DNA from 4 places in the Brevibacterium sp. FME37 genome. Region 1 is predicted to be linked to each of the others. Evidence: riboswitches for the same ligand, from Rfam matches in the RefSeq annotation. Region 1 holds a riboswitch; each other region holds the start of a gene.
What was found. Region 1 has a riboswitch for thiamine pyrophosphate ahead of thiO (glycine oxidase ThiO). Riboswitches for the same ligand answer to the same signal wherever they lie in the genome.
Positions count from the first base shown of each region.

Region 2: it holds a riboswitch for thiamine pyrophosphate, as region 1 does, so the genes downstream of both, INT29_RS15265 (ECF transporter S component) here and thiO (glycine oxidase ThiO) in region 1, are expected to answer to the same signal.
Region 3: it holds a riboswitch for thiamine pyrophosphate, as region 1 does, so the genes downstream of both, INT29_RS03775 (3-oxoacyl-ACP reductase) here and thiO (glycine oxidase ThiO) in region 1, are expected to answer to the same signal.
Region 4: it holds a riboswitch for thiamine pyrophosphate, as region 1 does, so the genes downstream of both, INT29_RS11460 (TenA family protein) here and thiO (glycine oxidase ThiO) in region 1, are expected to answer to the same signal.

Region 1 covers NZ_JABUYE010000002.1:210,293-218,009, reverse strand. The annotation lists gene INT29_RS03160 (thiazole synthase) at 1-470, opposite strand, end outside; gene thiS (sulfur carrier protein ThiS) at 472-720, opposite strand; gene thiO (glycine oxidase ThiO) at 717-1,865, opposite strand; TPP riboswitch at 1,856-1,958, opposite strand; gene thiE (thiamine phosphate synthase) at 1,982-2,662, shown strand; gene INT29_RS03140 (ketopantoate reductase family protein) at 2,743-3,681, shown strand; gene INT29_RS03135 (histone deacetylase) at 3,635-4,213, opposite strand; gene INT29_RS03130 (DedA family protein) at 4,219-4,887, opposite strand; gene INT29_RS03125 (sensor histidine kinase) at 5,041-6,189, shown strand; gene INT29_RS03120 (response regulator transcription factor) at 6,236-6,883, shown strand; gene INT29_RS03115 (Fic family protein) at 6,884-7,717, opposite strand, start outside.
Region 2 covers NZ_JABUYE010000014.1:50,546-58,262, forward strand. The annotation lists gene INT29_RS15240 (bifunctional 2-methylcitrate synthase/citrate synthase) at 1-552, opposite strand, end outside; gene prpB (methylisocitrate lyase) at 549-1,454, opposite strand; gene INT29_RS15250 (MmgE/PrpD family protein) at 1,454-2,950, opposite strand; gene INT29_RS15255 (DUF4916 domain-containing protein) at 3,153-3,692, shown strand; gene INT29_RS15260 (universal stress protein) at 3,811-4,719, shown strand; TPP riboswitch at 4,746-4,854, shown strand; gene INT29_RS15265 (ECF transporter S component) at 4,878-5,507, shown strand; gene INT29_RS15270 (ABC transporter ATP-binding protein) at 5,507-7,003, shown strand; gene INT29_RS15275 (energy-coupling factor transporter transmembrane component T family protein) at 7,000-7,717, shown strand, end outside.
Region 3 covers NZ_JABUYE010000002.1:347,633-355,349, reverse strand. The annotation lists gene INT29_RS03795 (MFS transporter) at 1-1,449, shown strand, start outside; gene INT29_RS03790 (NCS1 family nucleobase:cation symporter-1) at 1,681-3,198, shown strand; gene INT29_RS03785 (aspartate/glutamate racemase family protein) at 3,212-3,937, shown strand; gene INT29_RS20555 (GntR family transcriptional regulator) at 3,940-4,641, opposite strand; TPP riboswitch at 4,692-4,785, shown strand; gene INT29_RS03775 (3-oxoacyl-ACP reductase) at 4,870-5,682, shown strand; gene INT29_RS03770 (LLM class flavin-dependent oxidoreductase) at 5,697-7,022, shown strand; gene INT29_RS03765 (DUF885 domain-containing protein) at 7,099-7,717, opposite strand, start outside.
Region 4 covers NZ_JABUYE010000008.1:158,297-166,013, reverse strand. The annotation lists gene INT29_RS11485 (PLP-dependent aminotransferase family protein) at 1-74, shown strand, start outside; gene INT29_RS11480 (DMT family transporter) at 156-1,121, shown strand; gene INT29_RS11475 (phytoene desaturase family protein) at 1,093-2,571, opposite strand; gene INT29_RS11470 (hypothetical protein) at 2,766-3,017, shown strand; gene INT29_RS11465 (uridine kinase) at 3,056-3,736, opposite strand; gene INT29_RS11460 (TenA family protein) at 3,749-4,465, opposite strand; TPP riboswitch at 4,456-4,562, opposite strand; gene INT29_RS11455 (VOC family protein) at 4,628-4,990, shown strand; gene INT29_RS11450 (MFS transporter) at 5,067-6,500, opposite strand; gene INT29_RS11445 (HutD family protein) at 6,718-7,233, shown strand; gene INT29_RS11440 (hypothetical protein) at 7,561-7,717, shown strand, end outside.

The DNA of each region.
Region 1 (7,717 bases):
CTGCCGATCGGAGCCCCAGCAGGCATGACCACGGCCACCCCAGCATCCTCGAGCCGCTTGGCCAAGGCTGGATCGTCGTTCGTATAGGCAAAGACCGTGAAGCCATCGAGAACTAGTTCCTCCGCGGCACGGAACAGTTCCACCGGATCGGGCAGCAGAGTCTCCTCATCGGCGATGACCTCAAGCTTCACCCAGTTCGTCTCGAGCGCCTCCCGAGCCAACTGGGCCGTCAGCACAGCATCCCGGGCGGTATAGCATCCGGCAGTGTTGGGCAGGATGCGAATACCCAGGCTCTGCAGCAAGGCGAACACCGAGTCGCGGGCTTGTCCGTCATAGCGGCGCAGAGCCACGGTCGTCAGCTCGGTGCCCGACGCGTCCAGGGCCTGTTCGAGGATGCTCAGCGAACTGGCGCCACCGGTGCCCATGACGAGTCGGGAGTTCAGAGTCACGTCGTCAACGCTCCAGGTCATGTCAGCCTCCCTGTACCGCGGTGACGATGTCGACTCCATGGCCCTCGCGCAGAGTGAAGTCCGACCACTGTCCGCGCCGGATGACTTCACCGTCGACGGCGACGGCGATGCCCAGGCGGCTGCCGTCGACGGGAATGCCCTCGGCGGTGAGTTCCTTGTCGACGATGCTGGAGACGAGGTCTCTAGCGGTGGTAGGTCCGGCGAGTGCATGGCGCTCGCCGTTGAGCGTGATAGTGATCGTGTCGGTCATGGATGACTCCCTGCTGGTTGCCGGATGGTGGTTGATGAGTGAAAGCGTTCTGGTCCCACTGCGGTCAGTACCCCGGGAGGCCCAGACTGGGGTGCGCGCTCACACACGAGGTCGGCGCTGAGTTCGGCACCCAGTGGGGCGAGGAGGATCCCGTGGCGGAAGAACCCGGTGGAGATGACACAGCCGGGGTCGATGCGTCCGATGATCGGCACATCATCGGGTGAGCCCGGCCGGGCGCGGGTGGTGATATCGGTGATCTCGGCCTCGAGGATGGCCGGGGCGAGGCGTTCGGCATCTCGGAGCAGCTGGTGGACGCCACCGGCGTTGGTCCCTGACCGCCCGTCCTCACGGCTCGTGGCCCCGAGGACGAGTTCACCGTCGAGACGAGGCACGATGTAGACGGGGCGGGCCTTGACCAGACCACGGATCGTGCGAGTCAGCAGCGGGGCCAGGGCCTGAGGCGCACGGAGCCTGATCACCTCACCCCACACCTGGCGCAGCGGCAGTGGGGGAACGCCCGAGATGTCATTGCAAGCGCTGCCCGCGGCCACGACGACCTGATCGGCGCGCAGCCTCGTCCCATCCTCGAGTTCCACTCCGAGTGTCTGGCCGGCTTCGGTGATCAGGGCGTCGACGCGGACACGAACGATATCGTCACGCAGCACCGCGAGCAGTGCACCGGTAACGCGTCGGGGATCGATCGAATGATCTCCGGGGATCATCACCGCACCACATACCCCCGGTGCCAGGGACGGTTCCAGCTCGCGGGCCCGGGATCCGGTGATGAGGGAGACGTCGAATCCGGCGGTGGTCTGCAGATCGACGAGTTCACGCAGGGAGGCGAGATCGGCGCGGTCACCGGCACAGACGAACGTCTCGGCGCTCGAATACCCCAGCTCATGACCCGAGGCTGCAGCGAGATCGGCGGCGAAACCTGGGTAGAGGTCTGCTGAGGCACGCATGAGCGGATATAGGGGAGACTGACCCCACACCACCTCGGCGGCCGGGGCCAACATTCCGGCCGCAGCATGGGAGGCACCCATGGCGGGATCCGGATCGACGATGGTCACGCCAACGCCGCGACAACGCAGCTTCCAGGCAGTGGACAAGCCGATGATTCCGGCTCCCACAATGACGACGTGCACGTGCTTCTCCCTCCGGCGGCATGACCCGCATCAGGTTGAACGGTCGGCACAAAGCCCTCTCAGCCTCTTTATGAGGCTCCCGCGAACTCCTCTACTCTAGGAGCATGGTCGCAGATATGACAATGGACGCCGCAGTCCGAGACACAGACAAGATCGCAGACAGAGCCGCACGACTGGAGCGACTTCGCGAAGCCAGCCTCTATGTCTGCACCGATTCCCGCAGCGCCCAGGGGGACCTCCCCGAATTCCTCGACACCGCCTATGCCGGTGGTGTCGACATCATCCAACTGCGCGACAAAGGCCTCGAGGCACGCGCCGAGATCGCAGCACTCGAAGTGCTCAGGGAGGCAGCCCACCGTCACGGGAAACTGTTCTCCGTCAATGACCGTGCGGATGTGGCTCTCCTCGTGGGAGCCGATGTCTTCCACGTCGGGCAAGGGGACCTCACCAGCGAACAGGCCCGCGCGGTCCTCGGCCCGGATGTGATCCTGGGGCGATCGACCCATTCGATCACGCATGCCGAGGCCGCCGAGGCGGACCCCGAGATCGACTATTTCTGTCTGGGCCCCGTATGGGAGACCCCAACCAAACCCGGCAGACCCGCCATCGGCACTGACCCCCTGCGTGCGCTCGCCTCCATCGCCACCAAACCCTGGTTCGCGATCGGCGGGATCTCGGCAGGCCAGCGCCTCGACGAGGTTAAAGCTGCAGGTGCGCGGCGCGCCGTCGTCGTGCGTGCGGTGACCGCGGCAGACGACCCTGCGGCCGCAGCCGCGGAACTCAAGCAGGCACTGTGAAACCCAGCCGGTTGAGGCCAGCACTGTGAGGGCCAGCAGGGAGAAGGCCAGCAGTATGAAAACGAAGGAATCCAACTGACATGGGAGAACACGCAGTGAAGATACTCATCGCCGGAGCCGGCGCGACCGGTGGAGCATTCGGCACCCGCCTGTTCGAAGCAGACCGCGACGTGACACTCCTGGTCCGCGCCGCGCGGGCAGAGACGATACGCGCCGATGGGCTGCGCTTCGTCGCCCCCGGAGAAGACCGGACGAATCACATTCCCGTCCTCACTGCGGCAGAACTCGCCGCAGACGGCACCGACCAGGCCCCCTTCGACCTGGTGATCGTCGCAGTCAAGGCCAACGGCCTGGAACCGATCCTCAACGACATCAGGCCCGCCGTCGGCGAGCACACGATGATCATTCCGTTCCTCAACGGCATGGCTCAGATCGACCGGCTGGTCGAGGAGTTCCCCGGACAGGTGCTGGGCGGTCTGGTCAAGATCGTCGGGACGATCAAGGACGGAGCCATCCACCAGATGACAGATCTGGCCGTCATGACTATCGGCGACCTCGACGGGGGAGTCGTTCCGGAGACCATTGCCCAGGCGCTTGACGTTCCCGGCTACAAACTGCAGATCCTGGACGACATAACATCCGCGCTATGGGAGAAATGGATCTTCATCGCAGCAGCGGGAGTCGTCACCTGCCTGTTCCGAGCCCCGGTCGGAGCGATCATGGCCGCTGGTGGCCAGGCCCACATCGTGAGGATCGTTGATGAACTCGAGGCCGTGGCGGCCGCGGGCGGACACCCTGTTTCGGCCAAGGCGAGGGACATGACACTGTCTATGCTCACCGCCGAAGGGTCGGCGTTCACCTCATCGCTCTACCGTGACGTGACCTCGGGTCTGCCCAGTGAAACCGAGCACATCCTCGGACACCTCGCGAGCACGGCGGCTGGCCTCGGTGTCCCGACGCCCCTGCTCGACCTCACACTTGTGCAGTTGCGAGCTGGGGCATCTCTGCGACAGCACTGACCTCTTCGGCGCCGAGGCGCAGCATCGTCACGTACGGGTCATTGGGGATGGTGTGGGGGACCGCATCAGATCCGTGCGGGGCGGTGAACGTCACCATCGGGATCGCATCTCTGCGGTCGAGGACCAGAAGTGTCTCGTACTTGCCCGGCCCCACCGAGCGGGCGGAGCCGACGGGAAGTTCGGAGGCCAGCGTCTCCAGCGGATTGGCCGCCGAGGGTATCCGATTCATCTCCTGATCGGCGACATCGGCGAACTGTTCGGCGGTGATGAGATAGGCCTTGGCCGGGGTGGGTCCCGGTGCGTGGTGGTCGTAGAAGGCCATTCCTCCACCGCCCCACACGGTGGAGCTGCCGGCGAAGTAGATGGATCCGGGAAGTTCGATGCCCATCTCCGCCAACGGCGGATCGGTGTTCCTCGCGCCGGGATAGGTGACGAAGGCACCTGGGGGACGGCCGCCCTGCAGGTAACAGGCGAGCCTGTCACGATGCATGTTCGACCCATAACTGACATACCACACGAGTGCTTGAGACATCCCTTTCATGATGCCACGTCGACGGCTGGGACTGTCCAATCTGTCGCGCCTCGGTGTGCCGTCCGAACGTCGTCTGCTCGGGCTTTCCTCCTGGCCAGGAGTCTGCGCGTGAGTTCGGCTACACCGGTGATTGTCAGAGCGATGCCGACGCCCAATCCCACTCCGAGCAGCGGCTGGTCTTCGAAGAGCACACCACCGAGGAGACCGATGCCCGTGGAATACAGGGCCCAGGCCAGGCACCCTACGGCGTCGAAGGCGAGGAACCGGGTGCGCGGATACTTCAGGATCCCGGAGGTGAGGGTTGTCGCTGTGCGCCCGCCGGGAACGAAGCGTCCCGCGATGAGGGCGGCACCGCCTCGGCGGGCGAAGATGTCTTCGGTGTGCTCAACCATTCGCGAGGCCCGCGGCGAGCGGGTCCACCGATGCACCAGCGAGCCGCCTCCGCGCCCCACAAGATGGGCGGCGAAGTCGCCGATGAGGGCACCGATGGCCGCTGCCAGGAGAAGTCCCACGGGGGTCGGCGTGCCGGCCGCGGCATAGGCTGCAGCGGTGATGAGGACCGTCTCGGAGGGGACGATGGGGACCAGGGAGTCGAGGCCGGCGGTGACGAAGATGAGGAGATAGACCCATGGGGATTGGAGCGTAGCGGTGAGGATGTCGAGAGCAAGGTCCATACCCACTTACGCTATGGACGGGGAGGTGAGATCGGAACGTGGCAAGGAGCAGTCTCTTGTGCAGGTGTCCGGACGAGGATATGCGGAAAACCGGAAGCGGAGATTGCGGTCGGTCCCATGGGAGTGGCCGTCTGGCGTTGCTACGATCAACCTATGCCCTGGCCGACATCGCTGACTGCGCGAATTCCCCGAGAGTCCCGCATGTTCGCCACCCGTTGGGTCGCCTCGGTCTTCGGCATCCTATGGGGCGTGGTTCTGTGTCTTCCGCTTCTGCTCGCCGCCGTCCCAGCACCGACGTCGCGTTTGAGTCGCAGGGTCCTCGGCTGGGAAAGAAGCCGACAGGATAGGTGCTTCGGCATCGTCATGGGCGAGGCTCCGAGCAAGCGCGGTTTCTTCGTCTTCAATGGTGTGGTTGCTGGCCTCATCGCCATGCCCGTGTTCAATCTGCTGACCGGTTTCCTGCTCGTCACGATCGGCTCCCTCATCCAGGGACTGTTCATCGGTGGCAGCATCACCATCGGCTTCGACTTCTGGACCATCAGTCAGCCGACATTGTTCGTCGGGGTGCTCTACGGAGCCGCGAATCTCATCGGGGTCATCGTCCTCGCCGAGCTCGCGAATTGGCTGCATGGGACAATCGACTCCCGATATTCGGCGGTCAGCCGCCCCAACGCACCACACACTCGCATCACCCAGCTCCTCATGACCCGCCACGGTGTGGTCATGGCCATAGACGAGGAGCGTCGACGCATCGAACGTGACCTCCACGACGGGGTGCAGCAGAACGTTGTCTCCCTATCCGTGCTCATCGCCCGGGCCCAACGAGCCAAAGACCAGGACAAGGTCAGCGCTCTCCTCGATGATGCCCTCGTCCAGTCCCAGGACCTCATCGATGAGATGCGCGAGGTCGCTTGGCGTGTCTATCCCACGGCCTTGGACGAACACGGCCTGGGCACCGTTCTCAACCGGGTCGCCGATCATTGCCCGATCCCGGTCACCCTCACCGCTGTCCCGTCCCAACGGGCGCCCCAGGCCTGCGAATCGGCCGCGTATTTCGTCGTCCGTGAGGCTGTGACCAATGTCGTCAAACACGCAAATGCCTCGCACATTCGCATCAGCGTGATCGTTGACGGGCAGATGTTGATCGCCGAGGTGGTCGATGACGGATGCGGGGGAGCAGATCCTGCCGGTGGCGGGCTGAAGGGCCTGTCACGTCGAGTCGGAGCCTTGGACGGGACGATGACGATTGAAAGCCTCGAGAATGTCGGAACCACTGTGAAAGCGGAGATCCCCTATGCCTGAAGCCGAAATGCCTGAATCCGCTGATGAATCGAGGGATGGTGATACTATGAGAGTCGCTTTGGCCGATGATTCTGTGCTGCTGCGAGAAGGTGTGCGCAGCCTGCTCGAGGACGAGGGCATCGCGGTTGTGGCCTCTGTCGACGATGGGCAGCAGCTGCTCACCGCGGTAGCAGCCCAACGTCCGAACCTGGCGATCGTCGACGTCAGGATGCCACCGACACACACCACCGAAGGACTGGAAGCCGCGCTGGAGATCAAACGGCGGTTCCCGGACATCGGAGTTCTCGTGCTCAGCCAATACGTTCTGCGCGAATACGCGACCGAACTGCTGAGCACAGAGACGGTGGGAGTCGGCTACCTGCTGAAGAACCGGGTCACCGACATCGACCGCTTCCTCGAATCCGTCAACAGGATTGCGGAGGGAGGTACAGTCATCGACCCCGAAGTCGTCCGGCAGCTGCTGAGCTCCTCCGAACAGCAGAATTCTCTGTCCGCGCTCACTCCCCGGGAGAACGAGGTCCTGCGGGCCATGGCCGAAGGTCTGTCGAATCGAGGTATCGCCGAACGCCTCTACGTATCCATCAGCTCAGTGGAGAAGGCCATCAGCTCGATCTTCGACAAGCTCGGGCTGCAGGCGGGGGAGACCACGAGCCGCCGAGTCGCTGCGGTCCTGCACTACCTCGACCAATCCTGATCAGAGTTCTGCCCGGGTCCGGGCGCCGATGCGCAGGTTGAGGTCCTCGAGCTCTGCCAGGACGTCGCCAGCGCCCCAGATCTGATTGCGTTTGCGACTGGTCAGGCCGCGCAGAATGCCAGCTTCCATCAGTGCGGAAACGGCCCGGTTCGCCGAGGAGCTGGGCAGGTTCAAAGAGTTCTCGTGGTCATCGATCGTGAACACTGGGTCCGATGCGAGGTAGCTCAGGACGCGAGCTGCGGCACTGTTCGCATGCGGATGGCCGAGGAGGTCCGCCCACTCACCCGGCAGCGCGGCCAGCCGATGCGCGGTCAGCTGCGATTCCTCTGCAGCGATGATCGAAGAACGGGACCACAGGGATATGACAGGTCCGGCATTGCCCAGGTGATAGGAATTCAAGGCGCCGAAGTAGCGGTCGCGAACCTCGACCAGAGCAGCGGCCAGCGGAACCGTGATCCCCGTGGTGACACCTCTCGAGTGGAGAATCCCGGCTGCCAGGGCCCGTCCGATGCGCCCATTTCCATCCGTGAAGGGATGGATCGCCTCGAACTGCGAATGGGCAATAGCCGCCTGCGCAATCGTGGGAATGTCATCGCGCAGAGCAAACGTGAGCAGATCGTCCATGAGCCCAGGCACAAGCTCAGGGGGAGGCGGGACGTAGAGGGCTCCACGGGGCGAATGATCCGACCCGCCGATCCAGTTCTGCATCGGCCGATGCCGCCCCGCCAGATGATCTTCCCCAGTATCGTCTTTGAGCAGCAGCCGATGGGCACGAGAGATCGAATCTGCACTGATCGCTCCTGATGTCAGCAGATCCAGTGCCCCTGTCGCAAC
Region 2 (7,717 bases), on a different contig from region 1:
TGCGTAGAGGATCATCGAGATGTCGAAGCAGCGCAAGACCGCTTCGTCGGGAACCTCGTCGAAGACCATCTTGAAGAAGTTCGCGGCGTAGTCGAGGTCCTCGGTCGGAGCGACCGGGTCCAGGCCGTGACGGCGACGGTGGTCGACGGCCACAATCGTGGGCAGCTGCGCGTAGAGACGCTCGGCCTTGGCCAAGTTGGCCTCTTCACCTTCGACGTCTGCTTCAGGGTCGACGGCACCGAGGTAGGACACTGCCGTCTGCACCACGTGCATCGGGTGGCAGTCCTTGGGCAGATCGAGGATGAGCTGGATCAGCTTGTCGTCGATCTTGCGCTGTGAACGCTCGCGGGCCTTGAACTCGTCGAGCTGAGCCTGGTTCGGAAGTCCACCGTTCCAGATCAGGTAGGCGACGTCTTCGAAGTTGCGCTGTGCAGCGAGTTCCTGCACGGGGTACCCGCGGTAGGTGAGCGAGTTCGTTTCCTGGACTACCTTCGAAACGGCCGTGGTGTCGACGACGACGCCGGCGAGGCCCTTCTTGATTTCTTCGGTCACTTGTGACCCTCCTGTGAAAAGTTGAATACGGCTGCATCAAAATCGTTGTACGCAGCGTAGTCGATCGTGTCGTACAGGTCCGCACGAGTCTGCATTCCCTCGAGCAGGTCCACCTGGGTGCCCTGGTCGCGAATGGTCTGCAGGCCCGATTTGATCGCACCCATGGCGAGACGCAGAGTTGTGACCGGGTAGATCACGATTTTCACTCCGACGTTCGCCAACTGCTCGGTCGTGAACAGTTCGCTCTTTCCGAATTCTGTCATGTTCGCCAAAATCGGAACATCCACGCTGCTTGCGAATTTCTCGAATTCGCCGAGATCGCGCATGGCTTCGGGGAAGATCAGGTCCGCACCCGCGTCGACATAGGCCTTCGCGCGATCGATCGCCGCGTCGAGACCTTCGCCTGCGCGGGAGTCGGTGCGGGCGCTGATGACGAAGTTCTCGTCCCGGCGCCCCTTGACCGCAGCGGCGATGCGTTTGGACATCTCGGCAGCGGTGACAACCTCTTTGCCGTCGAGGTGGCCGCAGCGCTTCGGGTTCACCTGATCCTCGAGGTGCATCCCCGAGATTCCGGCGTCTTCGAATTCCTGGATGGTGCGCGCCACGTTCATGGCCTCGCCCCAGCCGGTGTCGGCGTCGATGAAGGTCGGCAGGTTCGTCACCCGGGCGATGTTGCGTCCGTGATCGGCCACCTCGGTGAGCGTGGTGAGTCCGATATCGGGCAGGCCCATGGCTGCGGAGAAGGCACCGCCGGAGATGTAGACACCCTCGAACCCGGTCTGCTCGATGATCTGAGCGTTGATCGGGTTGATGGCTCCGGGGAACTGGACGATCTGGTCACCGGCGAGGAGCTCACGGAACTTCTTCCGACGCTCGGCCGGGGTTGCGGTTGCCCCCAACATCAGAAGATGCCCTTCGAACCGGTGTGCTCGAGTCCGTCAACGGTGAAGCTGAGCTCAGCCACGCCCTTGGCGTCGAGGTTCTCGAGGTTCTCGGCCAGGTCGAGGAAGCGAGTCTGTTCGGCACCGGTGAGGACGCCTTCGGACAGGGTCTTGAACTTCTCGACGTAGTTCGCGCGGGCGAAGGGACGAGCACCGAAGGGGTGCGCGTCGGCCACTGCGATCTCGTCGACGAGAGTCGAACCGTCTTCGAATTCGATCTCCACGCGGCCGCCGAAGGCCTTCTCATTGGGATCGATCGAGTGGTAGCGGCGAGTCCATTCCTTGTCTTCGGTGGTCTCGATCTTGTGCCACAGCTGGACCGTTTCGGGACGTCCGGCACGCTCGGGAGCGTAGGAGTGCTCGTGGTGCCAGCCCTGGTCTTCCATAGCCACAGCGAAGATGTACATGATCGAGTGGTCAAGGGTCTCGCGGCTGGCCTTGGGATCCATCTTCTGCGGATCGTTCGCGCCGGTGCCGATGACGTTGTGCGTGTGGTGCGAGGTGTGGATGACGATGCGCTTGATCTTGCTCAGATCCTCGATCTCGCCACCGAGCTTGCGGGCGAGGTCGATGAGCGCCTGCGCCTGGTACTCGGCCGAGTGCTCCTTGGTGTAGGTGTCGAGGATCGCGCGCTTGGCTTCGCCTGCACCTGGCAGAGGGATGGTGTATCGAGCCTCGGGTCCGGAGAGGATCCAGGCGATGAAGCCGTCTTCACCTTCGTAGATCGGGTTGGGTGCGCCCTCACCGCGCATGGCACGGTCGACTGATTCGACAGCCATCTTGCCGGCGAATGCGGGGGCGTGTGCCTTCCACGACGAGATCTCGCCCTTGCGGGACTGACGGGTCGCGGTGGTCACGTGCAGCGCCTGCTGGATCGCCTGGAAGGTGACCTCGGTGTCGAGGCCGAGCATGGCGCCGATACCGGCAGCCGCAGATGGGCCGAGGTGGGCGACGTGGTCGATCTTGTGCTCGTGCAGGCACATTCCCTTGACCAGGTCGACCTGGATCTCGTATCCGGTCGCGATGCCGTTGATGAGGTCCTTGCCGCTGATGCCCTTGTGCTGGGCGACTGCGAGAACCGGTGGAATGTTGTCGCCGGGGTGTGAGTACTCGGCGGCGAGGAAGGTGTCATGGAAGTCGAGTTCACGAACGGCGACTCCATTGGCCCAGGCTGCCCATTCCGGGGAGAAGTGCTCACCCAGGGGCAGACCGAAGACGGTGGCACCAGGTGAGTACGGGTGGGTCTGCGCCTGTTCGCGTGCGTGCAGCGGAGCCGAGCGGCGCACCGAGGCTGCGGCCACCGAGGCGTTGTCGATGACGCGGTTGATCACCATTTCGGTGACCTCTGAATCCACTGGAGTCGGGTCTGATGCGACCTCGGCGATCTTCCAGGCGAGTTGGTCTTCGCGAGCCAGGTTCTCTGAGCTCTTGTGCGTACGGACTTCATGATTGATCATGGTTAACCCCTTCAAACATCCTTGACCGTTCAGGTCTGTCAGTGGCTGACACAACTGTAGGCTACGTCACTTCACTGTCACGGTCTGGCCAGAATTTTATCTCGACATCAAGATACTTTACCCGACTCCAACGAAGAACCACCACCCGGTCCCACCCATCGGAACTCTCGAGCGCGCCGGTGAACTGTGACACAATTGAGCCATGACGCGCACTGCTCTGGACTTCGACGAGAACTGGTTCGATGATGCCGAGTTCGCTCAGCTGCGACGGCGACTGCCCATCCCCTATGTCAACGCGATCCCTGTCCGGGTGGGCGAGTCCGGAGACGTCGAACGGATCGGGCTGCTGCTGCGCAGCCTGGACGACGGAACCCTGGGCCGAGAGGTCGTCGGCGGACGCATTCGCTTTCATGAGAGCATCCGTGCGGCGCTGATGCGCCACGCGGAGAACGACCTCGGCCCGATGGCGCTGCCGGTGATTCCGCCCGCGATCGCACCCTTCCACATCGCCGAGTACTTCCCCACCGAGGGATCCTCGCTCCTCCACGACCCTCGCCAACATGCGATCTCGATGTGCTTCATCCTCGAAGTCCGCGGTGAGTGCACTCCCCGCGCCGATGCACTGAGCCTCGACTGGCTGACCCCGGAAGAGACTCTGCGCTCCGATATCGTCGGCGAGATGTGCCACGGACAGGAGCACATCCTCCGCTACGCGCTTGCCCATATGGGCTTCGCGATCTGAGGCTTTCCTCTACATTCCGTAGAAGAATCTTGGTAGAATAGTCCTGACCAGAACGGTTCTGATGATCGGGGCCATCGTCCTCGTCAGGGTAGCGTCGGCCCCCTTTGGGAGGTCTGCTATGACTGCCGAGAAGCTCTCACCTGAACAGACATCGACGAAACTCGGAATCCTCGTCGGATACGACGGCTCAGAACTCGCCGTACGCGCACTCGAATACGGAGCAGCCGAAGCCGCCCGCCGCCGCATCGCGCTCACCGTGGTCTCCGCCTACACCGTGCCCACGATGATCTATCCGAACATTGCGTCCATGCCAGAGCACAATGAGCTCGAAGCTGCGCACCGAGGAGTCGAGAAGACCCTCACCGAGGCGGCCGAGCAGCTGAGCGCCCACCCGGGCCCTGTCTCCTACCGCGCCCAAGAAGGCGATGCCGCCGGCGTCCTGCGAGACCTGAGCGCTCACGCCCGGACGGTTGTCGTGGGGTCACGCGGTCGCGGCGGGTTCATGGGACGGATCCTCGGTTCGGTGTCCACGGCTCTGCCCGCGCACTCGCACTGCCCGACGATAGTCATTCCCGGCCACCACTCAGATTCGAATTCAGGTGCGGTCGTCGTCGCCGTCGATGGCTCCGAGTTCGGCCGGATGGCCATGTTCAGCGCAGCCGAGGTGGCTGCTTCACGAGGAGCAGCCCTCGAGATCGTCTCCGTCCTGCCCTCTGGAGATGAATGGCTCTACTGGTATCCCGAGCTCGAGCTGAGCTCCGAGGTCACCGGCCGAAGAAGATTGGAGCTCGAGACCGCGCTTGAGACCGAGGTCGCGACGGTGACACAGCAGTTCACCGATCTGCGAGTGAGTGCAACGGTGCCGACCGGAGATCCTGCAGAGGTGCTCGGCGAAGCCTCGCGGACCGCGCAGCTGACCGTCCTGGGCACTCGCGGCCGCGGAGCAATCCGAAGCGCCATTCTGGGTTCCACCTCACGCAGAGTCCTCCACCATGCCGAGGGTCCGGTCATGGTCGTCCCGAGCTGAGTCCCGTCCTACCTGCTGTACAGTGGTTGCCACGACAGGGGAGCGCCGAAATGGGTGCTGAGAGTGCAGATGAAGCTGCAGACCCTCGAACCTGATGCGGCTAGCACCGCCGAAGGAAGTCGAGACTCTTCTACCCCTCCTTGATATGAGGAGGCACAATGCCAGAAACAACCGCGCCGCAATCCACTGCGAAGACCGCACGAGCCTATTCCCAAGCACCGGCGTCGAAGCAGTGGAGGGTCGTCGACTACGTCGTCACCGCTGTGCTCGGAATCGGCGTCGGACTCATCTTCTGGGTCTTGGCCCTGAGTTGGAAGGTCCTCGAACTCGGGTTCCAGGCCTTTCCACCCTCGATCGGCCTCATCGCCGGCCTGTGGGTTCTCGCCGGTCCACTGGCCGGGGCCATCATCCGCAAACCAGGTGCCGCCCTTCTGTGCGAGCTGATCGCCGCCATCGTCGAAGCGGTCCTCGGTTCCCACTTCGGAGCCACCGTCCTGCTCTCCGGGCTCGTCCAGGGCCTCGGCGCCGAGCTCATCTTCGCCGCCTTCGGCTATCGGAAGTTCAATCTGTGGGTCACGAGCCTGGCCGGATTGCTGGCGGCCGCGTTCATGTCCGTGAGCGAGAACATCATGTACAACGCCGAATGGCAGTTCGGCTTCCAGGCGGCCTACACGGTGTGCGCAATCATCTCCGGCGTCGTCATCTCCGGCATCGGCGCGTGGTTCGCCTACCGTGCGATCGCGAAGACCGGGGCACTGTCCTCCTTCGCCTCCGGCCGCCTGCGCTGATGGCTCTGCCGATTCGCGCCCAGGGGTTTTCGTGGCGCCATGCAGATCGTGACGAACCTGCGGTGGGCCCGCTCGATCTGCGCATCGATGCGGGTGAGAAGGTGCTTCTGCTCGGTCCCTCCGGGGCCGGCAAGACCACTCTCTTACATGCGATCGCCGGGGTTCTGCCTGCCGAGTCCGGTGAGGCCACCGGCCAGCTGCGCATCGGTGACCGGCCACCCGACCCTCGCCGAGGTGATGCCGGGCTGGTTCTGCAGGATCCCGATTCGCAGGTGATCTTCTCCCGCGCCGGTGACGATGTCGCCTTCGGCATGGAGAATCTGGGGCTGCCCGCTGATGTCATCGAAGACCGGATCTCCACTTCGCTGGCGGCCTTGGGCCTCGATCTGCCCCACGACCATCCCACCGCGGCCCTGTCCGGAGGTCAGAAGCAGCGGCTGGCGCTGGCCGGAATCCATGCCATGGCACCGCAGGTGATCATCCTCGACGAGCCGACTGCGAACATCGATCCGGACTCGGCCGTCTCCGTTCGTGATGCTGTCCTCGGCACCCAGGCGGCCACCTCGGCGACGATGATCATCGTCGAACACCGGGTCGATCTGTGGCTCGATCATGTGGACACCGTGATCGTCCTGGGCCCAGATGGTCTGCTCACACAAGGCCCGCCGAGGCTGGTCTTCGGTGATCCGGAACTCGCAGAGGCGCTGATTGAGTGTGGAATCTGGGTGCCTGGGCGTGCGGGACCGTTGCGCACCGAATCCAGGCCGGACGGCGACCTCGTCCTCAGGACCGAACGACTCGACGTTGCTCGTCCGCGGGCGAAGGCTGCGGCCGCGGCTGGCCTCGATCTGTCCATCCGTACAGGTGAAGCAGTGGGCATCATCGGCGCCAATGGTGCCGGAAAATCAACGCTGGCACTGACCCTGGCCGGCCTCATTCCCGAGTTCGGTGGCGAGGTCAATGCGTTGGGTTCCCTACGCTCCGGGGCCAAGCATGCCAGGCCCTTCCGCTGGCCCTCAGCACTCCTGGCTCCTCGCATTGGGATGGTGTTCCAGGAGCCTGAGCATCAGTTCCTGCGCTCCAGCGTCGCCGAGGAGCTGGCGCTGGGTCCGCGTCTGGCCGGATGGTCAGCGGTCCAGGTTGAGGAGCGTGTCGCCGAACTGCTGCAGGCGCTGGGCCTTGAAAGTCTCGCTGATGCACATCCGCAGGGGCTCTCCGGTGGTGAGAAGCGGCGACTGTCGGTGGCGGCGATGATGGCTCCCCGCCCGCAGCTGCTCATCGTCGACGAGCCGACCTTCGGTCAGGACGCCCTGACCTGGGCAGGGCTGGTCGGGCAGTTCCTCGATGTCCTCGCACGCGGATCAACGGTGGTCGCCATCAGTCACGATCATGCCTTCCTCGAAGCGATCGGGGCCAGACGCGTCGTCCTCGGCGGTGCTCAGCGCAAGAAGCAGACATCCGGAGCTGGAGACACCCAGGAGGGGCGAGAGAATTGAGTGCACCAACACCGTCACCAGTCGCAGTTCATGATCCGGGTCAGCTCATTCCGCTTGTGCGCAGGACGGCGCTGGTCAGGTGCAATCCGCTGACGAAGATCGCTGTGGCGCTCATCCTCATGGTCGGGACTCTGCTGAGCATCGATGTGGTCTCGGCGGGAGTCGTCCTCGGATTCTGCCTGTTTGCGCTGCCGGCGACGGGGCTCGATCTGCGGGCTGCTCTCAAACGACTGTGGTTCCTGCCTCTCGGTGCGCTGTTGGCCGCGTGGGGTACGGCGATCTTGGCGGAGAAGACTGGTGAGGTGGTCATCGACGTCGGTCCGATCCTGATGACAACTGGCTCGTTGGAGGCTGCCACAGCGATCTTCCTGCGCGCCCTGGCTCTGGCGATTCCACTGATCGTGCTCGCCTCGACCATCGATCCCCGTGACTTAGCGGATGCGCTAGTCCAGCGGCTGCGTCTGCCCGAGGTGGTTGTCGTCTCGGTGCTGGCAGCCAGCAGACTGCTCGGTCTGCTCGTCAGCGAATGGCAGACCCTGGCGATGGCCAGACGGGCCAGGGGCATTGCCGGCGGTTCGATCGTCCGGCGCACGCGCAGTCTGTTCGCCGGCATCTTCGTGCTGCTGGTGCAGTCGATTCGTCGCGGCACCACCTTGGCGATGGCGATGGAGGGCCGTGCGTTCGGCCGTCCTGGGCGGACCTGGCGTCGAGCGT
Region 3 (7,717 bases), 140 kb from region 1:
GTCCTCGCCGAATTCGGATCCCAGGGCACGAAGACCAAGGCAGTCATCATCCTCGCCCTCGGCGGGATCTTCATGGACGCCTATGACTTCTCCTCCTTGGCCTTCGGCATCACTGCGATCAAGGAGCAGTTCGGGCTCTCCGGTTTCATGACCGGGCTCGTCAACGCCTCGATCATGGTCGGAGCAGTCATCGGTGCTCTCTTCGGCGGATACCTCGTCGACCGCTTCGGGCGCTACAAACTGTTCATGGCCGACATGGTCTTCTTCGTCGTCGCCGCCATCGGCTGTGCCGTGGCTCCCAACGAATGGGTCCTCATCTTCTTCCGGTTCATCATGGGCATCGGTGTGGGCCTCGACCTGCCGGTGGCGATGGCCTTCCTCGCCGAGTTCTCCAAACTCAAGGGCAAGGGAAACCGCTCTCAGCGCGTCAACGCCTGGTCACCTGCCTGGTACATCGCAACGGGCATCGGGTATCTGGTCGTCCTCATCATCTTCGTCACCCTGCCCTATGACCAGCACGCCATCCTGTGGCGAATCGTCGTCGGCTTCGGTGCAGTTCCCGCCCTCATCGTGCTCCTCGTCCGCCGCCGCTACCTCGCCGAATCACCGGAGTGGCTGGCCAACCAGGGCGACCTGCGCGCGGCCGTGGACGTCATGCGCTCACACCACAACCTCGATGTCAGGCTCGCAGACGACGCGAAACGCAGCCCATCGGAATCGACGGATACGGTGGAATCGGCTGATACGATCGCGAACGAAACATCCACTCCGCAAGCACCCACGAGCCAAGCATCTCAGCCTCAAGCGCCCAAGCGCGGAGGCAAGTGGAGCGGGTTCGCAGAACTCTTCGCCCCGCAGTACCGCGTGCGCACGATCGTCGCCCTCTGCGTGTCCGTGTTCTCCACCTTCGGCTACAACGCCGTCGCCTACGGCACCCCGCTGATCATCACGACGCTGTTCCACCAGACTCCGCTGGTCACGATCATCGCCTCACTCGTCATCAACCTCGGGTTCGGGGCCATCGGCGGACTCTTGGGCATGACGATCGTCAACCGGTTCGGCACCCGCCGCATCACGCTCGTGGGCTTCGCGATCCAGGCCGTCGCACTGGCCCTGCTGGCCATCGTCGGCATCCCGACCGGTGCCCTCGTCTTGGTATCGGTGGCAATGCTCGCGGCCTTCGTCTTCGCGCAGGCAGGTGGGCCCGGAGCCAACCTGATGAACTACGCCACCCTGTCCTACCCGACGAGGCTGCGTGGAATCGGCATCGGATTCAACCAGTCCGTGCTGCGTGCGTTCTCGATCGTCTCCCTCATCATGTTCCCGATCCTGGCCGGTTCGATGGGCACCGGAGTCTTCTGGATTGTTGCCTGCGCACCGCTGGCCGGAGCCATCGCCGTGGGCATCGTCAAGTGGGATCCGACGGCCAAGGACGTAGAAGAAGAATAAATGGTATGCCAAAAATCTGATGGCTGAACTGTCGGGTTCAAGCCCGTGACCAGCGGCTGAGCCGCTCGCACGATCCCTGTAGTTGAGCGTATCGACGGCTCTGGTGCAAGTGTGTCATTGCGCACAGTCTGTGACTGGGGTTACGCTGAGTTCGAAAGAACCCGCCGTCGCAGCGCAGTGGTATTAAATTTGGTATCCCAGCTCTGTGCCCTGCAGATTTGAGTGACACCCATGTCAAAGACCGAGGCCACGCAGGACTCCGCACCGAAGTGGATGGGGCCGAGCCCCGAACAGCTGGCGGCGCATCGCATCAGTCCCCGGTTCTACAACTCGGATCTGGCGCCCAGTCGCAAAGAAGGGCGCAGTTGGACGGCCTACAGTGTCTTCACTCTCTGGGCCAACGACGTTCACTCGCTGGGCAACTACGGGTTCGCTCTCGGACTCTTCGCCCTGGGCCTGGGGGCCTGGCAGATCCTCGTGGCGCTGCTCGTCGGTGCCGCACTGCTCTTCTTCCTGCTCACGCTCTCCGGCTTCATGGGTCACAAGACGGGCGTGCCCTACCCGGTGATGAGCCGCATCGCCTTCGGCGTCCACGGCGCGCAGCTGGCGGCATCTGTGCGCGGAATCGTCGCCATCGCCTGGTTCGGCATCCAGACCTACCTGGCCTCGAGCGTCCTCAACGTCCTGCTCATCACCCTCATTCCCGGTCTCCAGTCGTGGGCCGACACCGAGTTCCTCGGACTCTCCGGGCTGGGCTGGTTCTCGTTCACGCTGCTCTGGATCGTCCAGGTCATCATCGTCAGCTACGGCATGGAGATGATCCGAAAATACGAGGCGATCGCCGGACCGATCATCCTCGTCACCTTCGTCTTACTGGCCATCTGGATGCTCTCCCGCGTCGACTTCTCCATCTCCTGGGCCAGAGAGGACGCCCTGTCCGGGTGGCCGATGTGGATGCACATCCTCGGCGGTGGGTCCCTGTGGGTCGCGATCTACGGCACCTTCGTCCTCAACTTCTCCGACTTCACCCGCGCTGCGAAGAAGAAGGGATCGATCGTCGTCGGCAACTTCTGGGGCATCCCGATCAACATGCTCGTCTTCGGCCTCGTCGTGATCTCCCTGGCCGGAGCTCAGTACAAGATCGACGGCACGGTCATCACCTCACCGGCCGACATCGTGCAGACCATCGGCAACCCGATTCTGCTGGCGCTGGCCTCCCTGGCGCTGCTCATCCTCACCGTCGCGGTCAACCTCATGGCCAACTTCGTCGCCCCGACCTACGCATTGACGAACATGTTCCCCCGTCACCTCAACTTCCGCAGTGCGGCAATCATCAGCGCGGTCATCGGCTTCGTCATCCTGCCATGGAACCTCTATGACTCACCTGTCGTCATCGTGTACTTCCTGGGCGGACTCGGCGCCCTGCTGGGACCCCTGTTCGGCGTCATCATGGTCGACTACTGGGTGATCCGGAAGACGAAGGTCAACGTTCCCCAGCTCTACACCGAGGCGGGCGACGGCGAGTACTTCTATCACCGCGGAATCAACTGGCGCGCCATCGGTGCCTTCATCCCGGCTTCCCTCATCTCCCTCGTATTCGCCCTGGTTCCCGCATTCGCAGGACTCTCCGAATTCTCCTGGTTCAGCGGGGCAGGCATCGCGGCGATCATCTACTTCATCATCGCCCGCCGGAACTTCACGTTCCGCGAGGTCGACGGCGAAGAGATCGCCGTCCCCACCACACACTGATTGAGAGCTCATCGTGAAAATCCTCGTCGTCAACGTGAATACAACCGAGTCGATGACCGAGTCCATCGCCCGTGCGGCACGGGAGGTCGCCTCGGCGGACACCGAGATCGTCGCGCTGACCCCCAGCTTCGGAGCGGAGTCCTGCGAGGGCAATGTCGAAAGCTATCTCGCGGCGCTGGGGGTCATGGACGCGGTGATGAAATACCCGGGGGACTTCGATGCCGTCATTCAGGCAGGCTACGGCGAACACGGCCGCGAAGGTCTGCAGGAACTCCTCGACGTTCCCGTCATCGACATCACCGAGGCAGGGGCGGCCCTGGCCATGTTCCTCGGCCACAGGTACGCGGTCGTCACGACGCTTGATCGCACGGTTCCCCTCATTGAGGACAGACTCCTCCTGGCCGGGCTGAACGCTCACTGCACCTCGGTGAGGGCCTCCGGGATGGCCGTGCTGGAGCTGGAGAATCAGCCCGAGCGTGCCGTGGGGGCGATCGCTGATCAAGCCGCCGAGGCGGTCGAACGGGATCGTGCCGAGGCCATCGTCCTCGGGTGTGGAGGAATGGCAGACCTCAAGCGGGTCGTCGTCGAACGCTGCGATGTTCCCGTCGTCGACGGCGTCACCGCCGCGGTGAAGCTGGCCGAATCATTGGTGGGGCTGGGACTGACAACCTCGAAGGTCCGTACCTACGCCCCTGCCCGTCCCAAGCAGCTGAATGGGTGGCCCTTCAACGCTGCCTGAGCTCAGTCCTCGACCGACTCTGCTTCTTCGTCGACGGCCCGGGCGAGGCGATCCTTGTGCTTGTCATGCTGATCCTGACTGGTCCCGAGATGTCGGGCAGCCAGATCCCTGACCTTCGTCTGGTCCCGATGGGCGATCGCGTCATAGAGCTCGGCGTGTTCCGTGGCAACGAAGTCAAGGTCGTCGTGTTGGCTGAGCTGCCAGCGCATGCGTGAATCGAGGAGCTCACCTATCTCGGTGAGCAGACGGTTGCCGGACAGCTCGGTGACGATCGCGTGGAAGTCCGCGGCCGAGCGATGGGCACCGACCACGTCCCCTGCCTTTGATTGCTCCTTGCCCTTGGCCAAGGTGGCCTCGAGCCTCGCCAGGCCCTCCCGATTGTGACGCTGCGCGGCGAGTTCGAAGGACAGAATGTCAAAGACTGCGCGCACTTCATTCAGGTCGGCTATGTCGCTGGGGGAGAACTCACGCACCGTCGACCAGGTGTTCGGCCGATTCGCCACCAGCCCCTCGGAGGCCAGCTGTTTGAGGGCTTCACGGATCGGCACACGACTGACCCCGAGCTCCGTGGCCAGATTCCGCTCCACCAGTTTGCTGCCGGGCAGGCGCACACCGTCGATGATCTCGTTGCGCAGCACCTCGGTGACTCGAACGGTTTCAGAGCGCCGCACGGTTTCAGAGCGTGGATCGTCATTGTTCTTCACGAGGCCATTCTCTCATTCTTCGTCCCTGCGATCGGTCTGCTAGGGTGCTTGGCAGTGACACGGGGTGCCTGCAAGAGGCTGAGATGACACCCGTCGAACCTGATCCGGTCAGTACCGGCGAAGGGATTGTCCGCAGCAGAGACTGCGAACCGCGGAGGTGGCTCCTCGACTGCGGCTGCGCACCGTCGGTCTTCGGTGTTCCTTCGCCTCGAGCAGAAGGACACAGATATGACGAAGACGTACCAATCTGAGAACGCCGTGGACACACCTGCCTCGGCGCCGGCGATCAAGGACCAGATCGTCCTCATCACCGGCGGCGCGCGTGGACTCGGCCGCAGCCTGACCACGGCATTCCTGCGGGCCGGCTCCAAAGTCGTCATCAACTATCTCACCAGCAAGGATGCTGCAGAAAGCATCGTCGCCGAGCATCCCTCGCAGGCAGTGGCCATTCGGGCCGACGTCTGTGAAGCGGATCAGGTAGAGGAGCTCTTCGCCTTGTCGGAGGCACACTTCGGCGCCCCGGTCTCCACCGTGGTCAACAACGCCCTCGTCGACTTCTCCTTCAACGGCGACGCTCGCTCCCACGCTCACGAGATCACGGTCGAGGACCTCGGTCGGCAGTTCTTCGGTGCAGTGGGAGCGGCGACGAGGACGACGCAGGCGGCGCTGGCCGGATTCGACCGACTCGGCTCGGGGCGGATCATCAACATCGGCTCCAACCTATTCCAGAATCCCGTCGTGCCCTACCACGACTACACCGCAGCCAAGGCCGCGTTACTGTCACTGACCAGGACCTTCGCCGTCGATCTCGGCCCACGGGCGATTACGGTGAACATGATCAGCGGTGGGCTGCTGCGCACTACCGACGCGAGTTCGGCCACCCCCGAGGCGGTCTTCGACGCGATTGCGCAGGGCACACCCCTGCAGCGGGTGACGACGCCGGAGGAATTCGCAGACACCGCACTCTTCTTCGCCTCACCCTGGGCCCGCGGGGTGACAGGGCAGAACCTCGTCGTCGATGGCGGACTGGTGAAGAACTGATGAGCCCTGCAGACATGAGCACCACGCCTACGACCGGCGCTGCACAGCGCAGTCGACGCGATGTCCACCTCAACCTCTTCGCCCACGGCTGCGGGCACCATTCGGCTGCGTGGCGAGCCCCAGAATCACCCGTCGAACGTCTGGGCGACATCACCTACTGGGAGGAACTCGCCGTCACCGCCGAACGCGGATGCTTCGACGCGTTCTTCCTCGCCGACGGACAGTCGGCGGGACTCGGCGGACTGGGCAAGGGTCCGCGCTGGTTCCTCGAGCCCCTGACCACCCTCACCGCACTTTCCCGGGCCACGGAGCACATCGGCGTGATCTGCACGGTGTCCGCGACGTTCTGGGATCCGTTTCACGCCGCGCGGATCCTGGCGAGCCTAGACCACATCTCTGGGGGCCGAGCAGGCGTGAACATCGTCACCTCGATGACCGATGCAGAGGCCCGCAATCACGGGATGGAGCGCCTGCCCGATCACGATGAGCGCTATGGGAGGGCCGAGGAATTCACCGCCGTGCTCAGAGAACTTTGGGACTCCTGGCCGGCAGAGGCGATCAAAGCCGATCGCAGCGGATCCTATGCCGATGAGGAGGCGCTGCAAACGATCGACCACACGGGCGAGCACTTCGCAGTCGCCGGCCCGCTCAACATCCCTCGCCTGCCGCAGGGTCGACCCGTCGTCGTCCAGGCCGGTGCCTCCGCACCGGGACGCGAACTCGCAGCCAGATTCGCAGACGGCATCTACGCCGTGGCCTGGGACTTCGAGTCGGCCTTCGAATACCGGCAGGACATCCTCTCCAGAGCGAGATCCCACGGGCGGGAGGCTGAGGAGATCACCATTATGCCGGGACTCGTCACCTACGTGGCGAAGACCGAGGACGAGGCCAAAGAGCAGCAGCACCGGCTCAACTCGCTCCTGCCTATCGACGACTCCCTGCGACAGCTGTCGTTCTTCATCGGTCAGGACGCCTACGACTGGGACCTCGACTCTCCGGTGCCCGAGCTGCCACCGCTCGAGGAATTCACCGGACCGCAGGGGCGCTATGCCACGGTGCTGCGGATCATCGAGACCACCAGGCCGACGGTGCGGGAACTGCTCGGCTATCTTGGCGCCGGTGGCGGGCACGCGACGTTCGTCGGGACACCTGAGCAGATTGCCGACGAAATTCTGCGTTGGATCGATGGTGGCGCGGCCGACGGTTTCAACCTCATGCCGCCGAGGCTGCCCCAGGGGCTCGAGGACTTCGTCGAGCTCGTCGTGCCGGTACTGCAGGAGCGGGGACGCTTCCGCGGCGCCTACCAGGGCCTGACGCTGCGGGAGAATCTGAGCGGCTGAGCAGCCGGGCCCGCTGAGCGGCTGAGCCCGCTGTGCGGTAGAGCTCAACCGACCGGATTCGAACGACTCGCGAGGCTCAGCGCTTCATGGCCCGGCCCAGTGTGTCCAGGCCGACCGATCCCAAGTTCAGGGCCTTGGTGTGGAAGGCCTTGAGATCGAAGTCCGCTCCGGCCTCGGCCTTGGCCTCATCGCGGAACTGCTCCCACAGCCGTTGTCCGATCTTGTAGCTCGGGGCCTGCCCGGGCCAGCCGAGGTAGCGGTCGAGTTCGAAGGCGAGGAAGGAGCGATCCATGGCGACATTGTCGGTGAGGAACTGCCAGGCCTTCTCCCGATTCCAGGTCCCTCCGCCGAGGCTGGCGGGCGCCTCGAGTCCCAGGTGGAATCCGATGTCGAGAACCACGCGTGCGGCGCGCAGGCGTTGGGAATCAAGCATACCCAGGTAGTCACCGGGATCGTTCATGAAGCCGAGATCGGCCATGAGCTTCTCGGCGTAGAGCGCCCAGCCTTCGCCGTGCCCGGAGACCCAGCACATGAGTCGGCGCCAGCGATTGAGAGTGTCAGAGACATACGTGGCCTGGCCGACCTGCAGATGATGGCCGGGCACGCCCTCGTGATAGACGGTTGTCTTCTCCTGCCAGGTCGCGAACTCGGTGACGCCTTCGGGTACAGACCACCACATGCGACCCGGACGGGAG
Region 4 (7,717 bases), on a different contig from region 1:
ACTCTGGTCAGTCGGATGAGGACATGGTCGACGCCCTGACCCGACTGGGCACGATCCTGCGCGAGCACATCTGATCGTCCTTGCTGCGTCCCTGGGCTGCAGCGACATGTGCCGGAGGTAGTGCCAAATCGCAGCCGCGGGCTTACGGTCAACATATGACCGTCGCCCCCAGGGTCGCTCCAGCGCCGGAGCCGCCAACCGCACTCGCCGCCTCGGCGGTGCTTGCCGGTGCGCTGTGCCTGTCGATCTCGGCGATCCTGGTCAAACTTGCGGGTGTGGACGCGGCGACGACGGCCGTGCTGCGGTGCGCGATCGCCGTCATCGCACTCGTGCCCCTGGCGCTGTTCGAACGCAGGCGCCACAGTGGTCTTTCACGATCTGGCATCCTCTGGGCAATCGCGGCCGGCGTTGCGCTGGGCATCGACTACATTGCGTGGACGGCCTCGATCTACCTCGTGGGTGCCGGCGTCGCCACTGTGCTCGTCAACGTTCAGGTCATCGTGTTGCCCCTGCTTGCCCTGCTGATCGACCGGGAGCGTGTGAGCGTACGCTTCCTCATCTCCCTGCCGCTGATGCTCATCGGCGTCGGCCTGGTCGGTGGGATCGTGTCTCTGGCCGCGGTGGGGGAGAACGCTGTTCTCGGCACCGTTCTCGCGCTTATCGCCGGAATCGGATACGGGGTGTACATGTTCCTCACCCGCCGGGGAACCAGGCGTAAGGCCGAGGGGGCCATTCAGCCCCTGGCCTGGGCGACTGCCTCGGCGGCTTTGACCGCGGCGGTCATCGCCCAGTTCACCGGCGGCATCCACCTCGCGGGGATCGGTCCGAGGTCGTGGATGTATCTCATCGCCTTGGCTCTGCTGGGGCAGGTGGTGGCGTGGCTGTTCATCAACAGGGGAAGTGCCCGGTTGGTGCCGTCGATGACGGCGAGCCTGCTGCTCATCCAACCTGTGCTCGCCCTTGTGCTCGCAGCCCTGATCCTGGGCGAGAAGCTCACTCTGGGGCAGGCGCTTGGTGCGGGCCTCGTCGTCGTGGCGGTGGCCGTGGCCAACGGAGTGTGGCGGATGCGTTCGCACCGGCACCGGCAGGTTATCAGGGAGCCAGGCTCGGGGCCTCGCTGATGCCGAACTGCGTCTTCAACGCTCGCCGAGCCGCGAACCACCCGTTCATTCCGTGGACGCCGGGTGCCGGTGGGGTCGCGGCCGAACACAGGTAGGCGCCGGGGACGCCGAGGCTGTAGTTGTCCCAACTGGTGCGCGGGCGAGCCATCATCCGGTAGAAGGAGACGAGCCCGGTGGCGATGTCGCCGCCGATGTAGTTCTGGTTGTGACCAGCCATCTCTGAAGCCGGGATGGAGTTGTACGTGACGATCGTGTCGCGGAAGCCGGGTGCGAAGCGTTCGATCTGGTTGATGATGTAGTCGGCCGGGTCGAGTGGGCAGTCGAAGGGGACGTGGGCATATGTCCACAGTGGGCGTAGGCCGTCCACCTCACGCGCTGGGTCGAAGACGGTCGGGTCGGAGACCAAACTGACCGGGTGGGCTGGCATGCGCCCGGCGATCACATCCGCCTCGGCTGCGGCCATCTGTGCCCGGGTTCCGCCCACATGGATGGTGCCGGCGCGGTTGATATTAGGGTCGGCCCAGGGCACGGGTCCGTTGAGGACGAAGTCCACCTTGGCTGCGGCGTTGCCCTGCTTGAAGGACCGCAGCGACTTGGCGACCTTGGCCGGGATGAGGCCGGAGAAGATCTGTGCCGCGTTCAAGGCGGAGGTGTCGAGGAGATAGGACCGGGCGGTCGGCATATCGGAGACATGATCGATGCGCGCGTTCGTCGTCACAGACCCGCCGTGGGCTTCGAGGTCGGCAACCATGGCGTTGATGATCGCCTGCGAACCGCCCACAGGCGACGGCCATCCGGCGGCGTGGGCGACGGTCGAGAGCATGGTGGCCGTGGCAGCTGTGCCCATGGCCGGCAGTCCGCCGATCGCGTGCGCGGCGACACCGGTGAACAGGGATTGGGAGGTCTCATGTGAGAGCGGAATGTTCCAGGCCGGGCTGGCCTGGGACAGCAGCCGCAGCCCGAATCTCATCACATTGGCGATGCCGGGAACATCGCGCAGCGTCTCCGGAATGGAGCGTTTGTCACCGAGGGACAACCAGATCGCATCATCGACGCGTTCGAGCAGCGGGGCGAAGAAGCGCCGCCATTCTGGTCCGGCCGCGCCGAGGTGGTCGACCGTTGTATCGAGATCGTGGAATGCCAGCGCGGCGGGCTGATTGTCCAGAGGCTGAGCGTAGGAGACCTCCGGAGTGGTGAACTCGAGGCCCCGGGAGCGCAGGTCGAAGTCGACGAAGAAGGGGCTCGAGATCGCCAAGGGATGCACGGCCGAGCAGATGTCATGGGTGATGCCAGGGGCCAGGCCCAGGTCGAGGGTGCGTGCGCCGCCGCCGATGGTGGACTGGGCTTCATAGACCTCCACAGACAGGCCCGCCCGAGCCATGGTGACCGCGGCGGCCATGCCATTGGGCCCGGATCCGACGACAACCGCATCTACCTGGGGATTGCTCATGGGTTCATTCTAGGGGAGAGGACTGACACGACCAGGGCGAGGACCGGCATGAGCAGGGGCGAGCGGTGGACTTTCTCTTGCATCGAACATCCCAGGTACCCCCATGGCTCGCCAAGCTTTCAGGCGTAGCCTCAAAGTACATCGCGAGTTGCGCAGACGGCGTCGACGGTGATCAGGATCGAAGGTGATCGGCGATGAGCACATTGAACATACGGGAGCGTCGGGGGACGCTGCCGACTCGGCTGGTGAAGACAGCCGGCTTCTTCCTCGCTTTCAGCATGGTGGCATTCGCCGCTGTGAATATTCTGGCGAACATGTTCCAGCACACTTTCGTCATGATCGTCGAAACGGTGATTGTCGGAGTGCCATTCCTCATCGCAGTAGGCTGCGCCGTCGCTGCGATCGTTGCGAAGATCGTCAAGCACAATCAGCATGCCCCTGTGTGAGGCAGATGGTGCGTTGCCTGCCCCTTTCTAGTTCTCGGCTACTGAGTTATCGGTGGCCCTGCTCGTGCGGCAAGGCGGGGGTGTGCCAGATCCTCGTTGTCGAGGACCCATGTCGCCATCTCCCACGGCGAGCATTGTGCGAAATAGAGCCGCTGCCCGCCGACATAGCGATGGTTGGACTCTGCCTCGGGATCAGGATCGTACTGCCCGGAAAAGCGCTCGTTCCCGCGCGGAACAGAGACCGCGAAAGGTACCTGCACCCAAATGCTGGCGTCCCACAACTCACGGAGCTCAGGCCGATGGAGGAAGATGCCATCCACGAGAAGGACGCAATCCTGTGGCAAGTCGAGACTGGAATGTGCACTCTCGATACTGGCATCGGCAACAACATCCCAAACGGCTGTGACAACAGGCAGCCCCTGCTTGAACGCAGTCGCGACTGACCGCTTGAGCGCTGGGTAGTCGTAGGAGTCACGGTAGAACGACTCGGGTCCTCGCCCCCTCGCATACCGGGTCGAACGTGGGTGATGGAAGCCGTCGATGCTCAGCGAAGCAACAGAGCGGAGCCCATCCTGGGCAGCCAGCCGAACAAGCTCCCCGGCGAGAACGGTCTTGCCCGCTCCGTCGACCCCGTCGACGGCGATGAGGCTCCGCCCACCAGAATTGATCTCGCGGATCTGTGCAAGCAGCTGCCGCAGAACCGCACGACGGGTACTCACCTGGTGCCGCCCTCAGTCGAGCACATGGGCCTCCTCGAAGAACGCCAACTCCACATCAACCGTCCGCTGCCAGAGGCGCGCCAGCCGGGCCCGGGCCGTGGCGGATTCAGCCTCGTCGCCGGTGGGAAACACCCTCTCAAGTTCGTCGACGAGGAACTGCACCCAGGCACGGAAGTCCACACCATGATGCAGCTCGATCCATCCGGTGTGAACGTGGCGACGGGGCATCGGCTGCTCGCGCTCGCCCCAGTCGAGGTAGAGCCATTCGGCGATGACGAGCACGACGAGCAGGTCCGGGTAAGAGGCAGAAACGACCGCGTCATACATGATGGTGCGAAACCGCGCGGTCGGATCGGTCAGCACCGGATCGTCGTATTCATCGGCACTGGCACCCACCTCGGCGAAGGCCCGAAGGAAGTAGGAATTCTCATCTGCTTCGAGGAATCCGAGCTGTTTGGAAAACCGGAGTTTGGGGCCGATGCCATCGGCGTGGGCGACGCAGGCGCCGAGCATCGACAGGAACGATTCGAAGAACTGATAGTCCTGAATCAGATACTTCTTCATCACGGAATCGTCGAGGGTCCCGGCGAACAGTTCCTTAACGAACCTGTGCCCGACCGCGGCGTCCCAGGTGGGAGCGGTCGCCGCTCTCAATGTCGCCACCGGCCCGCCTGGGTTCAGGTGAATACTGGTGCTGGTCTGCTGTGGGACGTCGTTCATCCTTGTCATCTCTCACTTCCTCCGCCGGTGCTCACCGGATCAGGTTCGAAGGGTCTGCTTGCGCACTCTCAGCACCGGTCTCGTCGGCGCTCCCCTGTGGTGTTTCGAGCCTAGCACCGGCGAAGCACCTGTGCCCTTCACCGTGACACCGGTGGCGCGTAGACTTCCAGCATGGCAATCGCAAAGCAGCCCGTCGTCGTTCTCGACGCCCCTGACGCACGCGAACTCGCGGAGTTCTACGGTCAACTCCTCGACTGGCAGGTCAGAGTCGATGACGACGGCACCTGGGCAGAGATCACATCAGATTCCTGGCCGCCGATCTGCTTCCAGCAGGTCGAGGACTATCACGCCCCCAGCTGGCCGAGCCAGGCCCACCCACAGCAGATGCACCTCGACGTCGTCGTCGATGACCTTGATGTCGCCGAGGCAGCAGTGGTCGAACTCGGTGCAGGGAAGGCAGTTGACCAGCCAGGCGAGACCTTCCGCGTCTTCCTCGACCCGGCAGGTCACCCGTTCTGCATCGTTCTGAACTGAGGTTGTCACCAGGGTGGGCCGCCCCTGGGTGCGCTCGCCCTCTGGGTGTTTCAGACCCTGAGGAGACAGCACCGGCTCAGGTCGCTTCGGTCTCCTGGTTGAGCTCTTCTGCCAAGTCCTCGGCCTCTTCCTCCGAAGCCGCCGACGGAGTCGATCCCCACAGCGGACGACCATTGCTCTCTTCCACGAAATGGATCGCAACGAGTCCGATGATTCCCGCGGCCACGAGGTAGATCGCCGGCCACATGAGGAAGCCGGTGGCGCTGATGAGGCTGGTCATCACGACCGAGGTGGTGCCGCCGAACAGTGAGATCGAGATGTTGAAGGCGATCGCCAGCGCACCTGCTCGCACCATCGTCGGGAACAGGGAAGGCAGCGTCGAGGGCATCGTCGCGCTGAAGCAGATGAGGCTGAGCCCCATGATCAGCAGACCGAGGAACACGATGATGTCGCTATGACCGCGGATGAGCATCAGAGACGGGAATGAGAGCACGATGAGTGAGATCGATCCCGCGCGCACAACTGCCTTGCGGCCCACCCGATCAGAGACCTTGCCGATGACCGGAATCAGTCCGAGACAGACCGCCATAACGAGGATCTGCAGAATCTGGGACGTGAGTTCTGAGACCCCGCCGCTGCCCTGAATGTCTTGGACCATCGGGAAGTAGAGGGGAATGAATGAGGTCAACATGTAGTTCGTGACGTTCCACGCCAGGACCAGACCGCAGCAGGCCAGAAGGTTGGGCCACAGCGCGAAGATCTTCTTGAACTCGCCCTTCGTGCGGTTGCTGGATTCTTCCTGTTCGGAGAGCTTCTCCATCTCTTTGTATGCCGGGGTGTCGGCGAGTTTCGTCCGCAGGTAGACGCCGACGAAACCCAACGGCAGGGCGACGAAGAAGGGAATGCGCCAGCCCCAGGTCTCCAGGAAGCCTGTGGTGGATACGGCCTGCATGATCGTGGCAACCAGAGCGCCGAGGACGTAGCCGGTGAAGGTACCGACCTCGAGCAGGCTGCCGAGGAATCCTCGGCGCCGATCCGGTGCGTATTCGGCGATGAACGTCATCGCGTTGCTGTACTCGCCGCCGGTGGAGAATCCCTGCAGGAGTCGGCAGGCAAGCAGAAGGAAAGGCGCCCACAGACCGATCGTCGCATAGTCAGGGATCACGCCGATGAGGAAGGTGCCGGCTGCCATCATGATCATCGTCATCGCCAGGACCTTGTTGCGGCCGATCCTGTCCGCCAAGGGGCCGAAGAACATTCCGCCGAGCGGGCGGACAAGGAAGGCGACTGCAAAGAGCCCGGCCACGATGACATGGCCGATGGGGCCGGAGTCCTTGGGGAGGAAGATGCCCTCGATGACGACGGCGAGGTAGCCATAGACGCCGAAGTCGTACCACTCGGTGACGTTTCCGATCGCTGCTGCTCCGATGGCACGTTTCGTGACATCGGGTTTCGTCACGGTGATCTCTTCTGGGCGCCAGCGCTTGCGGACGTTGTCTGGTCCGAACATGTTTTTCCCTTCCGATTGCCGGGGGAGAGACACACGAGAACTGCTGTTCAGGGCACTTGAGAATCACGCGGAGGAAACCCCGGCGTGCCTCTCTTCTGTATGGGTGATGTTTCCGCTGTATCTGTTCGCAACCCGATCGTTATGGGCAAAACGCACGTTCCAAGGCTAGTCCTCTGCGCTCACTTGGCAAGTGGTGCGCCGCGACTACAGTGATCACATGCGCGTGATCACTTCATTCGACGACCTCGAACCGGTTCCCTGGGCCAATGGCGCGGGGGAGACGACCGAGCTCGTCTCGCTCACCGATTCGCAGGTCCTGACACCGGCCCTTCGGCGCTGGCGCCTGAGCATCGCGCGTCTGGACCGTCCGGCTGAGTTCTCGCTTCTGCCCGGCATGGCGCGCACCTTTCTTCCCACCGGCGCCGAGGTGGTCCTTGAGATCGACGGTCACAGGCACCCGGTGACGCCGGCCGAGCCCGCACTATTCCGTGGTGAGCAGAAGGTGTCCCTCGTCGGATTGGGCACCCCGTGCTTCGCGCTCAATCTTATGGTCGAGATGAACAAGAGGCTCGGCTCAGGTCAGCGTGGACTGGAGCTGTCGACGCGATTCACCGGCACCGGGCTGTTCGCAGTGACCTTGGATTCGGTCCCCGGGTACCCGAGATTCCAGTTGCTGGAGCTCGAGGAATCGGACGTTCTTCCGGACCACCTCGGCGTGGCCGTCCTGCACTGAGGCACAGGTCGTCGCAGACACCGAATCCGGACCTGCGAATATCATGCGAAGCGCATGTCCCGTGCGTCACATTGACCATCATCGTTGCAGGTCAGAGGCCTTGGGGCGACTTCCTGTTCACAGTGTTGTCCCAGCTTCTACGGGGGTGGGTCAGGAACTCCGGAAATCGACGGACGATACTGGACTCAGGGACCAGTCATCGGAGGAACTTTGGGGTCGAATCAGAATGAGTCAAGCAGATTGAATGGGCACGACGGATCAGCGTCCGATCACGACGGATCAGCAAAAGATCACCACAGATCAACCTCCGGAGTCGGTGATTCCGAGATGATCGTGCAGGCATCTCAGACCCTGCCTCTGATCACCGAAGAATTTGCAGCCGCCCACGCCGAGAATGCTCATTCGACACCGACGACGACCCCGCATGTGACCACACCGGTGATGCCGCCGAATCCCATCCGACGCGAAGAGTCGCCGGCGTCGG